DNA from 2 places in the Burkholderia cepacia complex sp. TUM26381 genome. Region 2 is predicted to be linked to the other one. Evidence: predicted binding sites of a transcription regulator. Region 2 holds the regulator's gene; the other holds the start of a gene.

Region 1 (6,362 bases), 910 kb from region 2:
GATTGCAGCACGTTGTGCGCGACCATCGGCCGGAACACGTTCAGTTCGAAATTGCCGCTCGCGCCGCCGACGTTGACCGCGACGTCGTTGCCGAACACCTGGCAGCACAGCATCGTCACGGCTTCCGACTGCGTCGGGTTCACCTTGCCCGGCATGATCGAGCTGCCCGGCTCGTTCTCCGGAATCGACAGTTCGCCGAGCCCGCAGCGCGGCCCGCTCGCGAGCCAGCGCACGTCGTTGGCGATCTTCATCAGGCCGGCCGCAACCGTCTTCAGTGCACCGTGCGCGAACACCAGCGCGTCGGCGGCCGCCATCACCTCGAACTTGCTCGGCGCCGTCACGAACGGCAGCTTCGCGAGCCGGCCGATTTCGTCGGCGACACGCACCGCGAACTCCGGATGCGCATTCAGCCCGGTGCCGACCGCAGTGCCGCCGAGCGCGAGCTCGTACAGGTGCGGCAGCGCCGATTCGACGTGACGGATGCTCTGGTCGAGCTGCGCGACGTAGCCGGAAAATTCCTGGCCGAGCGTGAGCGGCGTCGCGTCCTGCAGGTGCGTGCGGCCGATCTTCACGATGTCGGCGAACGCCTTCGACTTCGCGTCGAGCGTCGTGCGCAGCGTGCGCAGCGCCGGCAGCAGGTGGTTGACGATCGCGTACGCGGCCGCGACGTGCATCGCGGTCGGGAACACGTCGTTCGACGACTGGCCGCGGTTCACGTCGTCGTTCGGATGCACCTTGCGCGCCTCGCCGCGCTCGCCGCCCATCAGCTCGCTCGCGCGGTTCGCAATCACCTCGTTGAGGTTCATGTTGGTCTGCGTGCCGGAGCCCGTCTGCCACACCGCGAGCGGGAATTCGCGCGGATGCTTGCCGGCGATGATCTCGTCTGCCGCGTCGATGATCGCGCGCGCCTTGTCGTCGGCGAGCACGCCGAGCGACTGGTTCACGGCTGCCGCGGCGCGCTTGACGATCGCCAGCGCGTGGATCAGCTCGGGCGACTGCTTCTCGGTCGAGATCCGGAAATTCTGCAGCGAGCGCTCGGTTTGCGCGCCCCAAAGTCGGTCGGCCGGCACGGCGATTTCGCCGAACGTATCGCGTTCCATCCGAACTGCTTCGTTCATGATGCACTCCTCCTGGAAAGGGGAAAGGCCGCGCGTCGTCGCGCGGCATCAGACGTATCGTGAGGCAGTCGCGCCGCTCGCGCGGCGTCTCGAGGTGTTCAACCGACAAGCATAGCGCCGGCCGCGATTTCGCGTCGTGTCGCGCCTAGTGCGCCGCCGCAATGAGCGACGCGGTCTTGCGGTGAAAGCGCCATGCCATCAGCGCGGCGACGCTCGCGAGGCCGGCCGCGAGCCCCCACCACAGGCCGCGCGCGCCGAGGCCCGCGTGGAACGCGAACCAGTAGCCGGTCGGAAAGCCGATGCCCCAGTAGCCGAAGGTTGCGGCGAGCATCGGAATGCGCGTGTCCTTCAGGCCGCGCAGCGCACCCGACGCGACGGTCTGCATCCCGTCGACGATCTGGAACACCGCGGCGATGCCGAGCAGCGACGCGCCGAGCGACACCGTGGCCGCGTTGGCCGGGTCGTCGAGGTGCAGGTACAGGCCGACGATCGTATGCGGCGCGACGATCATCACGACGCCCGACAGCGACATGAACGCGACGCCGAGCGCGAGTGCGACGAAGCCCGCGTGCCGTGCGGCGACGGGCGAGCCCGCACCGACCCAGTAGCCGACGCGCACGTTGGCGGCCTGGCCGATCGCGAGCGGCACCATGAACGACACCGACGCGACGTTCAGCGCGATCTGGTGCGCGGCGAGCGACGTCGCGCCCAGCACGCCGACCGTGAGGCCGGTGGCGAGGAACAGCGTCGATTCGACCCCGTACGTGATCGCGACAGGCCAGCCGATGCCGATCAGTTCGCCCATCATGGGCAGCTTCGGGCGCGACGCGGTCACGAAATGGCGGAAGCGCTGCCGGCCGTGCAGCAGCCAGATGAGTGCGAGCGCGGTGAGCCAGATCGTGATCGTCGTCGCGACCGCCGAACCGAGAAAGCCGAGGCGCGGCAGCCCGAATGCGCCGTGGATCAGCCCGTAGTTCAGCACGCCGTTGACGCCGACGCCGCCGATCGACACCCACAGCAGCCGCTTTGCGGCGCCGATCGCCGGCAGGAATGCACGCATCAGCCCGACGCCGATCAGGCTGCCGAGCGCCGCGTAGCGCAGGATCCCCGTGTATTCGCCGACGTGATGCGCGAGCAGCGGCGGCTCGTGGAACATCAGCAGGATCGTTTCGGACAGCGACAGCGCGACGATCGCCGGAATCGCGAGCAGCACGGACAGTGCGAAGCCGGTCCAGTAGATGTGCGGCACGCGGTGCTCGGCCTGCGCGCCGCGCGCATGCGCGACGCTCACGCTGACCGACGACAGCACGCCTTGCAGGATGGTCACGATGACGAAGAAGAAGTTCGCGCCGAGCCCGCCCGCCGCGAGCGAATCGGGGCCGAGCGAACCGAGCAGCACCGTGTCGGTGACGCTCATCGCCATCTGCGAAAGTTGCGCGATCGCGAGCGGCGCGGCGAGGCGCGCGGTATCGGCGGCGTGACTGGATAGCGACGGCGGCGCAGCGACCGTCCGCGTAAGACCGGAATGCGACATGGAATGGGCGCTCGCGCGGGTGCGGGCCCGCGCTGTATGTATTTATTTTGAGAGACGCTTAGCTTACGGCTTTATTCAAACCGTGTCGAACGCGTGCGCCGATGGCCATGTCGCGGACAGGGGGAACGACGCGAGTGCTAGGCCTCGCGCACCGCGATGCGCGTGTCGCCAAGCAGCACGACCTGGCCCGCGCGGATCTTGCAGGTCTTGCGCAGCTCGACCGCGCCGTCGACTTTCACCGCGCCGGACGCGACGATCAGCTTCGCGGTGCCGCCGCTGTCCGCGAGGCCGGTGATCTTGAGAAGGTTGTGCAGCTCGACGTATTCGCCGGTCAGCGTGAAATCCAGGTTGGGCATGACGAAGAAGGTGCGCAAGGCGCGGGAGGAAACGCTCCGCATCATACGGCACCGCGGCCCGGCACGCGAGCGCGGGCCGCTGCTGCGGGCAGTTGTTAAGGACTGTGAGCGATTCGTCAGCAAATGCAACGGTGGGTAACAGTCTGAGAAATCGACGAACCGGCCGTGCGGGCGGCGGGTCTTCTGTCGTACCTGCTGCGTGTTGCGGCAGGGACGCGACGGGCCGCATCGCTGCGGTCCGGGCTCACAACTCTTGAGGAGAATTGCCATGTCCAAGATTCGTACGATGCTGATCGGTGCCGCGCTGACGGCGTTCGCCACTTCGGCCGCGTTTGCCCAGACGGGTACGGCGGCGCAGGGTGCAGCCGGTGCCGGCGTGCAGGCGCAAGCTCCGGCGGCAGGTGTCGGCGCAGGCGTGCAGGGCGGTGCCGGCGCGAACGCGTCGGGCAATGCGGCCGGCGGTGCGACCGATGCGGTCGGCGCGGCAGCCGACGGCGCGAAGGATTCGGCGACGTCGACCGTCCATTCGGCCAAGAAGCACACGAAGCATGCCGCGAAGTCGGCCAAGGGCCATGCCGGTTCGGCCAAGGCGAAGGCCGGCGAAGCGACCGAAGGCGGCGCCTCGGTCGGGGCGGAGGGCGGTGCATCGGCCCAGGGCGCCACGCAGTAAGCGGGTGCCCGGCGCCGTCGCGATGTTTGCCGGAAGCGGTGTTGCGACGGCCGTTGTCAAAAGGCCCGGTTCGCTTTGCGCGAACCGGGCCTTTTTCATCGCGTCGTGTTGTCAGCGGAACGGGCGTGCGGTCACGGCCGGCGCTGTCCTTGCCCTTGTCCCTGCCCCTGGGCCGGTCGCACGGCCGCAGGTGTGAATACGCTGCGCAGCCATGCAGCGAGCCGCGCGAAGACGTCGTACGGTTCCTCGACGAAGATCTCCGGCTTCAGCAGCCGCAGGTATTCCATGATCTGCTGCGCTTCCTGCTTCTGGAACGACCCGTGCGCGAGCCCGAGGCGCAGCAGCCCGCGCAGTTCGCCGAGCTTGTCGCGCGCGGTGCTGCCGACGCTCATCTCGCACGCGAGCTTGGCCTCGTAGATCCGCTGCCGCAACGATTCCGCGAGCCGCCACGCGGGCGTCTGCATCAGTTCCTCGAGCGTCTGGATGTCTTGCGCCGCGCCCTTGATCTGCGATGCGAGCGGATCGATCAGCGACGGGTCGCCCTGCGCTTCGGCGACGATCGCCTTCGCCCAGTCGCGGCACGCTTTCGCGAGTTCGTCGGGGGTCCATTCGGAGCGCGACGCAAAGCCGAAGCCGAATTCGCCGGCCTGCCGCATCAGGATCGCGACGACGTCCGGAAATTCCTTGTCGAGCGTGCGCTTGGCCCACGCGTACTGGCCGCCCTGCAGCATCCGCTGCACCGCGTGCTCGGTCAGCGGCACCATGTTGTCGAGCAGCTTCGCGCGCAGGAAATCCTCGAACGACGGCGTTGCGAACTGCGGGTCGAGTTTCAGCGACACGCGCACGAATGCGTCGTAGTCCTTGCGCAGGGACTCGAGCGTGTCGTCCTTGAGGGAAAGGGTGATCTGGCCCATGAATCGTCTCGATGGCGGCCCGCGCAAGCCGACGGCCGGCACGGCGCACCGGGGCGGGCGCCGTGTCGACTGACCGGTGCGCGCCGAGGCCGGTGGCGGGTCTTCATTCCCTATATCGGCGCGCCGGGCGGAAACTTGAGCGCGCGCGGTAGAGCGTGTGCTCAGGCGGGCAGCCAGTGCGGGATCACGACCCCTTGCCAGAAGAAGAACACCACGAGCCCGGCCGCGATCGTCACGAGCGGGCGGCGGGTTGCCGCCGACACGAGCACGGCGGCGAGCGCGCCGACGAGCTGCGGATTGCGCCAGGTCAGCTCGGCCGTGCCGCCGTGCGGCGAGACGGCCATCGGCACGATGATCGCGGTCAGGACGGTGACCGGCACGAAGCCGAGCGCGGTCCGCACGAGCGGGGGGAACGTCAGCCGCTCGCCGAACAGGAACAGCGTCGAGCGGATCGCGTACGTGATGACGGCCATCCCCAGGATCAGCAGCGCATAGCTCACGATGCAGCCTCCCTGCGCGAGCCGGCACGCGTGCGTTCATGCAGCAGCGTGAGCGCAACGCCGATCGCGACGCCGGCGGCGACCGCGCCGAGCAGCCCGAGCTTGTACGGCCAGCCCTGCCAGAAGTACGCGAGCGTGCCGGCCGTCGCGGCCGCCGCGAAATAGCGCAGCGTGCCCAGCTGCGGGACGACGATCGCAATGAAGGTGGCCGCCATCGCGAAATCGAGGCCGAGCGACTGCAGGCCCGGGAACGCCGCGCCGAAGCCGATGCCCGCGAGCGTCCAGACCTGCCAGTTCAGGTACATCGCGAGCCCTGAGCCGAAAAAGTAGTGGGGGCCGATCGCGCCGGGCGGGAAGTGCCGGTAGTGCGCATAGGCGACCGCGAACACCTCGTCGGTCATCAGCGCGCCGAGCGTTGCGCGCCAGCGCAGCGGCAGATGCGCGACATAGGGCGCGAGCGTCGCGCTGTACAGCAGGTGGCGCAGGTTCACGATCAGCGTCGTCGCGAGCACGACGACGAAGCTCGCGCTGCCGGCGATCAGGCCGAGCGCGATGAACTGCGCGGAGCCCGCGAACACGGCGAGCGACATCAGTGCGCCGTGCCATGCGGCGAGCGGGCCGCCGCCGACGAGCGTGCCGAAAATCACGCCGAACGGTGCTGCGCCGATCATCATCGGAATCGTGTCGCGCGCGCCGTCGAGCCACTCGTTGAGCGGGCGGCGCGGGGGCGATGCGGGTGTCGGGTTCAAAGAGCGCTTCTCCATGAATTGGAGGATAGCGAGCCGGTGGCGGGCCGGCTTGTATGTTCTTGCGCTCGCGGAATCGGGGGCGGGGCTCGCGTGCCGGCCGCGGGGCGCCGCGGGTCAGCTCGCCTGCCAGCGGCCGGGCGGCACGCCGAACATCCGTTTGAAATGCCGCGTGAAGTGGCTCTGGTCGACGAAGCCGCTGGCCGCGGCGACGTCGGCGACGGGTACGCCCGCGCGCAGCGGCGCGAGCGCACGTTGCAGCCGCAGCTGGTTGCGCCACGCATGCGGCGGCATGCCGGTCGTGCGCGTGAACAGGCGTGCTGCGTGGAACGGCGACAGGCCGGCCGCCTGCGCGACGTCGTCGAGCGTTACCGTGGCCATCAGGTCGGCGGCGAGCCGCTCGCGCATCGCCTCGACGCGCGGTTCGTCGGACGCGAGCGGCGCCGGTCGCGGCAGCGCGTCGGCGTGACGCACGATCAGCGTCGACAGCGCGTCGAGCATCGCCGTTTCGGCGGCGAGCGGAT
Region 2 (6,362 bases):
GAGTGCTCCGGTTCGGTGGTCGATCGGTACGATCAATCGCCGCCGCCGCGCCGCACGCCCCGCAGCGGGGCGTGCACGGCACGGCGGCGGCCGTACATCAGTAGCGGTAGTGGTTCGGCTTGAACGGGCCGTCCTTCTGCACGCCGATGTACGAAGCCTGCTCGTCCGACAGCACGGACAGGTTCGCGCCGATGCGCGCGAGGTGCAGGCGCGCGACCTTTTCATCGAGATGCTTCGGCAGCACGTACACCTTGTTCTCGTACTCGTTGCCGCGCACGAACAGCTCGATCTGCGCGAGCGTCTGGTTCGCGAACGAGTTCGACATCACGAACGACGGGTGGCCGGTCGCGCAGCCGAGGTTCACGAGGCGGCCTTCCGCCAGCAGGATCACGCGCTTGCCGTCCGGGAAAATGATGTGGTCGACCTGCGGCTTGATGTTTTCCCACTGGTACTGGCGAGTCGACGCAACGTCGATTTCCGAATCGAAGTGACCGATGTTGCAGACGATCGCGTTGTGGCGCATCGCCTTCATGTGGTCATGGCCGATCACGTGGAAGTTGCCGGTGGCCGTCACGAAGATGTCGGCCTTGTCGGCTGCGTATTCCATCGTCACGACGCGGTAGCCTTCCATCGCCGCCTGCAGCGCGCAGATCGGATCGATTTCGGTGACCCACACGGTCGCGCCGAGGCCGCGCAGCGACTGCGCGCAGCCCTTGCCCACGTCGCCGTAGCCCGCGACGACCGCTACCTTGCCCGCGATCATCACGTCGGTCGCGCGCTTGATGCCGTCGACCAGCGATTCGCGACAGCCGTACAGGTTGTCGAACTTCGACTTCGTGACCGAATCGTTCACGTTGAACGCCGGGAACGGCAGGCGGCCGTCCTTTTCCATCTGGTACAGGCGGTGCACGCCGGTCGTGGTTTCCTCGGTCACGCCCTTGATGTGCGCGAGGCGCTTCGAGTACCAGGTCGCGTCGATGTCGAGGTGCTTCGCGATCGACTTGTACAGCGCGACTTCTTCCTCGTTGGTCGGCTTCGCGATCACCGAACGGTCCTTCTCGGCCTTCGAGCCGAGGATCAGCAGCAGCGTTGCGTCGCCGCCGTCGTCCAGGATCATGTTCGCGAATTCGCCGTTCGGCCATTCGAAGATGCGGTGCGAGAACTCCCAGTATTCGTCGAGCGATTCGCCCTTGAACGCGAACACCGGCGTGCCGGCTTCGACGATCGCGGCCGCAGCGTGATCCTGCGTCGAGAAGATGTTGCACGACGCCCAGCGGACGTCCGCGCCGAGCGCCTTCAGCGTCTCGATCAGCACGCCCGTCTGGATCGTCATGTGCAGCGAACCGGCAATGCGCGCGCCCTTCAGCGGCTGCTCTGCCTTGTATTCGTCGCGGATCTGCACGAGGCCCGGCATTTCGGTCTCGGCGATGTTGAGTTCCTTGCGGCCCCAGCCGGCCAGCGCCATGTCGGCGACGACGTAATCGTGGGAAGCCTTGGAATCGATAATGGCGTTCATCACGCCCTCCTTTCTAAAAAGTTTCTAGATTGGTGACGTGAGCGCCGTTCAGGAAGCGGGGCCGGCGCGACATCGCCGCACGGCTGCTTGGTGAAGCCTTCCGAGCCTGGCGGACACAGATGTCCGTCGCAACGCTCCTCGGAAAACGGAGGGGATTGTAGCAAATCGGCGCGCGGAATGCGCAAGCACCGCGCAACCCTGGCACGAGCGCGCGGCGTCGGCGCGCGCGGCCGTCAGCAAAGGGTCAGGATTCCGCGCCGACCCACGCCTGTTCGCGCAGCCGCGCACGCAGGCGCGCGACGGCCTGGCTGTGCAGCTGGCACACGCGCGACTCGCTCACTTCGAGCACCGCGCCGATCTCGCGCAGATTCAGACCCCGTTCGTAGTACAGCGACATCAGCAGCTTCTCGCGCTCCGGCAGCCGCTCGATCGCCTCGACGAGGGCCTCGCGCAGGTGCTCGTCGAGCAGCGCCGACAGCGGATCGGCGTGATCGACACGATAACGGTCGAGGAACGGCTCGTCGTCGGCCGCGCGGTCGAAATCCTCGTAGTAGATGAGCTGGCTACCGTGCAGGTCCTGCAGCATCCCCTGGTATTCGTCGAGCGGCATGTTCAGGTGTTCCGCGATCTCGGTCTCGCTCGCCGAGCGGCCGAGATGCTGCTCGACCTGGTGCACCGCGTGCTCGACCTCGCGCGACGTCTTGCGCAGGCTGCGCGGCAGCCAGTCGTTGCTGCGCAGCTCGTCGAGCATCGCGCCGCGGATGCGCTGCGTCGCGTAGGTCTCGAACTGCGCGCCCTGGTCTTCCTTGTAGCGGCCGGCCGCGTCCATCAGGCCGATCATGCCAGCCTGGATCAGGTCGTCGAGATCGACGCTCGCCGGCATCTTCGCGACGAGCTGCAGCCCGAGGCGGCGCACGAGCGGCGCGTATTGCGCGAGCACGTCGGCCTGGGACATCTTTCCTTGAGCGTTGTACATCATGGCTCTCTCCTTAGGCGCTCACGCGGCGTGTGCCGCGCCCGCCTCATACGACGGCTTGCCACCCGCGTGGACGGCGCGACCCGCACCCGAACGCGGGCGCATCGGCCAGTACAGCAGGTCCGCGGCAATCTGCCGGTAGTCGCGCGCGGCGGCCGACGACGGGAACGCATCGACCACCGCATGCGTCAGTTCGCGCGCATGCTCGACGAGCGGATCGGCGCTCACGCAACCCGCGTCGGCGATCGACACGGTCAGGTAGCGGCTCGCGACGCCCGCGAGGTTGTCGAAGGCGGTCTTCGCGTCCGCATGGCTGCCGACGTGATTGGTCAGCACGCGGAACTGCGCGAACGCATGCGCGAAATGCAGCCGCTTCATGCACGCGTACGCCTCGGTGATCGCCTGCGCGGCGACCCGCGTGACGACCAGCACGTCGTGCGCTTCGCGGGCGAGCGCCGAGAACGAACCGTCGGCGCCGAGCTGCGCGTCGACGAGGACGATATCGGCCGGGCCGTCGATGAAATCGCTCAGCTGCGCGTCGCTGTAGCCGGCCCGCGCGAGCCGCGCGGCGGCGCACAGGCCGAAGCCGGCCGCCACCCGCGTGCGTTCGCCGTCGCGCAGCCATGCGCCGGCCAGCGTCGCGCTGGCCGAGTGCACGTCGGCACGTTCGTCGACGACGAGCACGTCCTTGCCGAGCGATGCGAGCGCCGCCGCGAGGTTCACGATGGTGGACGTGCAGCCGACACCCGCCGGCCCGCCCGTCACCGCGACGATGCGCGACGCGCGCCCGGCGAGCAGGCGCCGCAGCCCTTCGGCCTGATCGATGATCCGTTTATCCAAATCGCACCTCGTGCAGCTCGGCAGTGGAACGTGCGGTCAATGCGGACAGCAGCGTCGGCATGTCCTCGTCCTGCGGCACGAAGGGCGAGCCGTCGCGCGGCACACAGAACGCGCTCTTCAGCAGGAATTTGGTCGACGCGACGTACAGGTTCTCCGGCACCTTCTGGCCGGTCGACACGTAGTGGATCGGCAGCTTGTAGCGGATCACCGTATCGAGCACGCCGCCGAGGTGGGTCGCCTCGTCGAGCTTCGTGAGGATGCAGCCGGCGAGGTCCGGGGATGCCGCATGCGGATGCTCGCCCGCGCTGCGGTACGCCTGCACGACTTCGTTGAGCGTGTCGCCGTGGCTCGTCGCGTTCAGCAGCAGCAGGCGCTGCACCGGAGTGTTCGCGCCGTGCAGCATCGCGATCTGGTCGGACACCGCGCGATCGCGCTGGCTCATCCCGATCGTGTCGATCAGCACGATGTGCTTGTTGCGCAGTTCGGACAGCGCGAGCGCGAGATCGCCCGCATCCTTCACCGCGTGGACCGGCACGCCGAGGATCTTGCCGAAGATGCGCAGCTGCTCGTGGCCGCCGATCCGGTAGCTGTCGGTGGTCAGCAGCGCGACCTTGCTCGCGCCGAAGCGCATCACGCAGCGCGCGGCCAGCTTCGCCGTGGTCGTCGTCTTGCCGACGCCCGTCGGCCCCATCAGCGCGAACACGCCGCCGCGCTCCATCAGCGCATCCTCGCTGTCGAGCACCGGCAGGTTCGACGCGAGCACCGACTGCGCCCATTCGGCGGCCTGCTCGAAAGTCTGCGCGCCGTCGCCGGACGGCAGGTTGTCGACCAGCATCCGCACGAGCTGCGCGGAGAAGCCGGCCGCAAACAGGTGCTTCGTCAGCGCGCCATGCACGGCGCTGCGACGCTGGCGGTCGTGCCACCTCAGGCTGTCGAACTGCTCTTCCATCATCCCGCGCAGCGCGCCGAGCTCCTGCATCACCGTGTCGTTGACGATCCGCTCGATGCGCGACTTCACCGCATCGGCCACCGCGGCGGCCGCATCGGCGGACAGGCGCGCGCGTTCGGCCGCCTTGGCAGCGGACGTGGCGCCCGTGTCGGGCGTGCGAGTCGCGGCGGCCGGGATCCGGCGCTCGGCGTCGCGCACGATGTCGCGCGCCCAGTCGGGCGGCGTCGTGCTGGCGGCGGCCTGCGGCGCGGGTGCGGGCTGCGGCGCGGCAGGCGCCTGCGCACGCGCGATCAGCGCGTCGCGCTGCTGCGTCAGGCGCTTCGCGTGCTCGACCAGCCACGGCGCGGGTTCGGAAGCGGCGGCCGGCGCTCCGGCGGCCGGCGCTCCGGCGGCTGGCGCGGCGATCGACGGCGATGCCGCGTCCGCGTCGGGCAGCGAAGGATGCGCGTCCAGCTCTTCCGCGTCAGCGCTCGCGCCGAACACGGACGAGAACACGTCCGGCAGCCCGCCTTCGCCGGCCGCGTACGGATTGATGGCCGGGCGAGCCGGGACGGCGCCCGGGCGCGACACGATGCCCGGCACGGCGGCCGCCGGCACGGATTCCGGCAGGCGCGGCGTGGCGAGGCGCGGGCGGGCGGCGGGGGGCGCCACCGCGGCGAGGTCCGAATCGGCGAGTGCAACGATTTCGACGCTGCCGTCATCGAGCGTGCGGTTCGACAGCACGACCGCGTCGGCGCCGAGTGCCTCGCGCACGAGACGAAGTGCGTCGCGGCTCGTTGCGCCGGTGAATTTGCGAATGTTCAAGCGGAACCCCCGATGACGTTAACGACTTTGATCGTGCGTGTGTCCGGCACTTCGGCATACGACAGCACTTTCAATTGCGGCAGGCTGCGGCGCAGGAAACGCGCGAGCATCGCGCGCAGCGCGTGCTGCACGAGCAGCACGGGCGGCAGCCCAAGATTTTGTTGACGCAGCATCGCTTGCTGCGTGCCGGTCAGAAGGTTGTGCGCGAGGCCGGGTTCGAGGCCCGGGTTCGCGCCGGTGGCGAGCGCCTGCGACAGCACGCGCTCCAGATTCGCGTCGAGGCCCATCACCTGCATTTCGCCGGCGCCCGGATACCACTGCTGCGTGATCGCGCGGCCGAGCGCGAGCCGCACGGCGGCCGTGATCTCGAACGCATCGCCGCGGCCCGCATGCTCGGACACGGCCTCGAGGATCGTGCGCATGTCGCGGATCGGCACGCCTTCCTCGAGCAGGTTCTGCAGCACCTTCTGCAGCGTCGTCAGCGAGATCGTCTTCGGCACGAGGTCCTCGACGAGCGACGGTGCGTCCTTGCCGGTGCGCTCGACGAGCGCCTGCACTTCCTGGCGGCCGAGCAGCTCGGCCGCGTGCTGGACGACGAGATGGTTCAGGTGCGTCGCGACGACCGTGCTCGCGTCGACCACCGTGTAGCCGTACACCTGCGCCTGCTCGCGCAGCGCGACGTCGATCCACACGGCCGGCAGCCCGAACGCGGGATCCTGCGTGACGGCGCCCGGCAGCGCGGCCGTCACCTGGCCCGGGTTGATCGCGAGCCACTGGCCCGGGAACACTTCGCCGACGCCGATCTCGACGCCCTTCAGCGCGATCCGGTATGCGTTCGGCCGCAGTTCGAGGTTGTCGCGGATATGGATCACCGGCGGCAGGAAGCCGATTTCCTGCGCGAATTTCTTGCGGATGCTCTTGATCCGCTTGAGCAGCTCGCCGTCGCTGTTCTTGTCGACGAGCGGGATCAGCCGGTAGCCGACTTCGAGGCCGAGCGGGTCGATCAGCTGCACGTCGTCCCAGGTCGCCTCGTGGCTGTCGGACGGCAGCACGGCGGGCGGTGCGATGTCGCTCACGTCGCCGGCCGCCTTGCGGGCCGCCGCGCGCTTGGTCTGCGTGCGGGCCAGCCAGATCGCGCCGCCGCCGAGCCCGAGGAACGCGAAATGCGGCATCCCGGGGATCAGCCCCATGATCACGATGATCACGCCGGTGATCGCCAGCACGCGCGGGTTCGTGAACAGCTGGCCGGTGATCTGCGTGCCGATGTCCTCGTCGGT

The links. The regulator FliA, encoded in region 2, starts transcription of late flagellar genes. The targets are predictions, from matches to a motif close to CTAAAGTTTNNNNNNNNNNNGCCGNTA.
Region 1: ACWMMN_RS05505 (DUF4088 family protein) is a predicted target of FliA. The motif match lies at 4,706-4,732, and genes of this name have one in related genera.

Annotation. Positions count from the first base shown of each region.
Region 1 is NZ_CM172006.1:1,145,241-1,151,602, forward strand. Features, by position in the region: gene fumC (class II fumarate hydratase) at 1-1,118, opposite strand, end outside; gene norM (multidrug efflux MATE transporter NorM) at 1,264-2,652, opposite strand; gene ACWMMN_RS05495 (RNA-binding S4 domain-containing protein) at 2,790-3,008, opposite strand; gene ACWMMN_RS05500 (hypothetical protein) at 3,277-3,678, shown strand; gene ACWMMN_RS05505 (DUF4088 family protein) at 3,810-4,592, opposite strand; gene ACWMMN_RS05510 (AzlD domain-containing protein) at 4,754-5,092, opposite strand; gene ACWMMN_RS05515 (AzlC family ABC transporter permease) at 5,089-5,856, opposite strand; gene ACWMMN_RS05520 (AraC family transcriptional regulator) at 5,956-6,362, opposite strand, start outside.
Region 2 is NZ_CM172006.1:230,663-237,024, reverse strand. Features, by position in the region: gene ahcY (adenosylhomocysteinase) at 98-1,516, opposite strand; S-adenosyl-L-homocysteine riboswitch at 1,549-1,662, opposite strand; gene ACWMMN_RS01090 (RNA polymerase sigma factor FliA) at 1,761-2,495, opposite strand; gene ACWMMN_RS01085 (nucleotide-binding protein) at 2,514-3,332, opposite strand; gene flhF (flagellar biosynthesis GTPase FlhF) at 3,325-5,085, opposite strand; gene flhA (flagellar biosynthesis protein FlhA) at 5,082-6,362, opposite strand, start outside.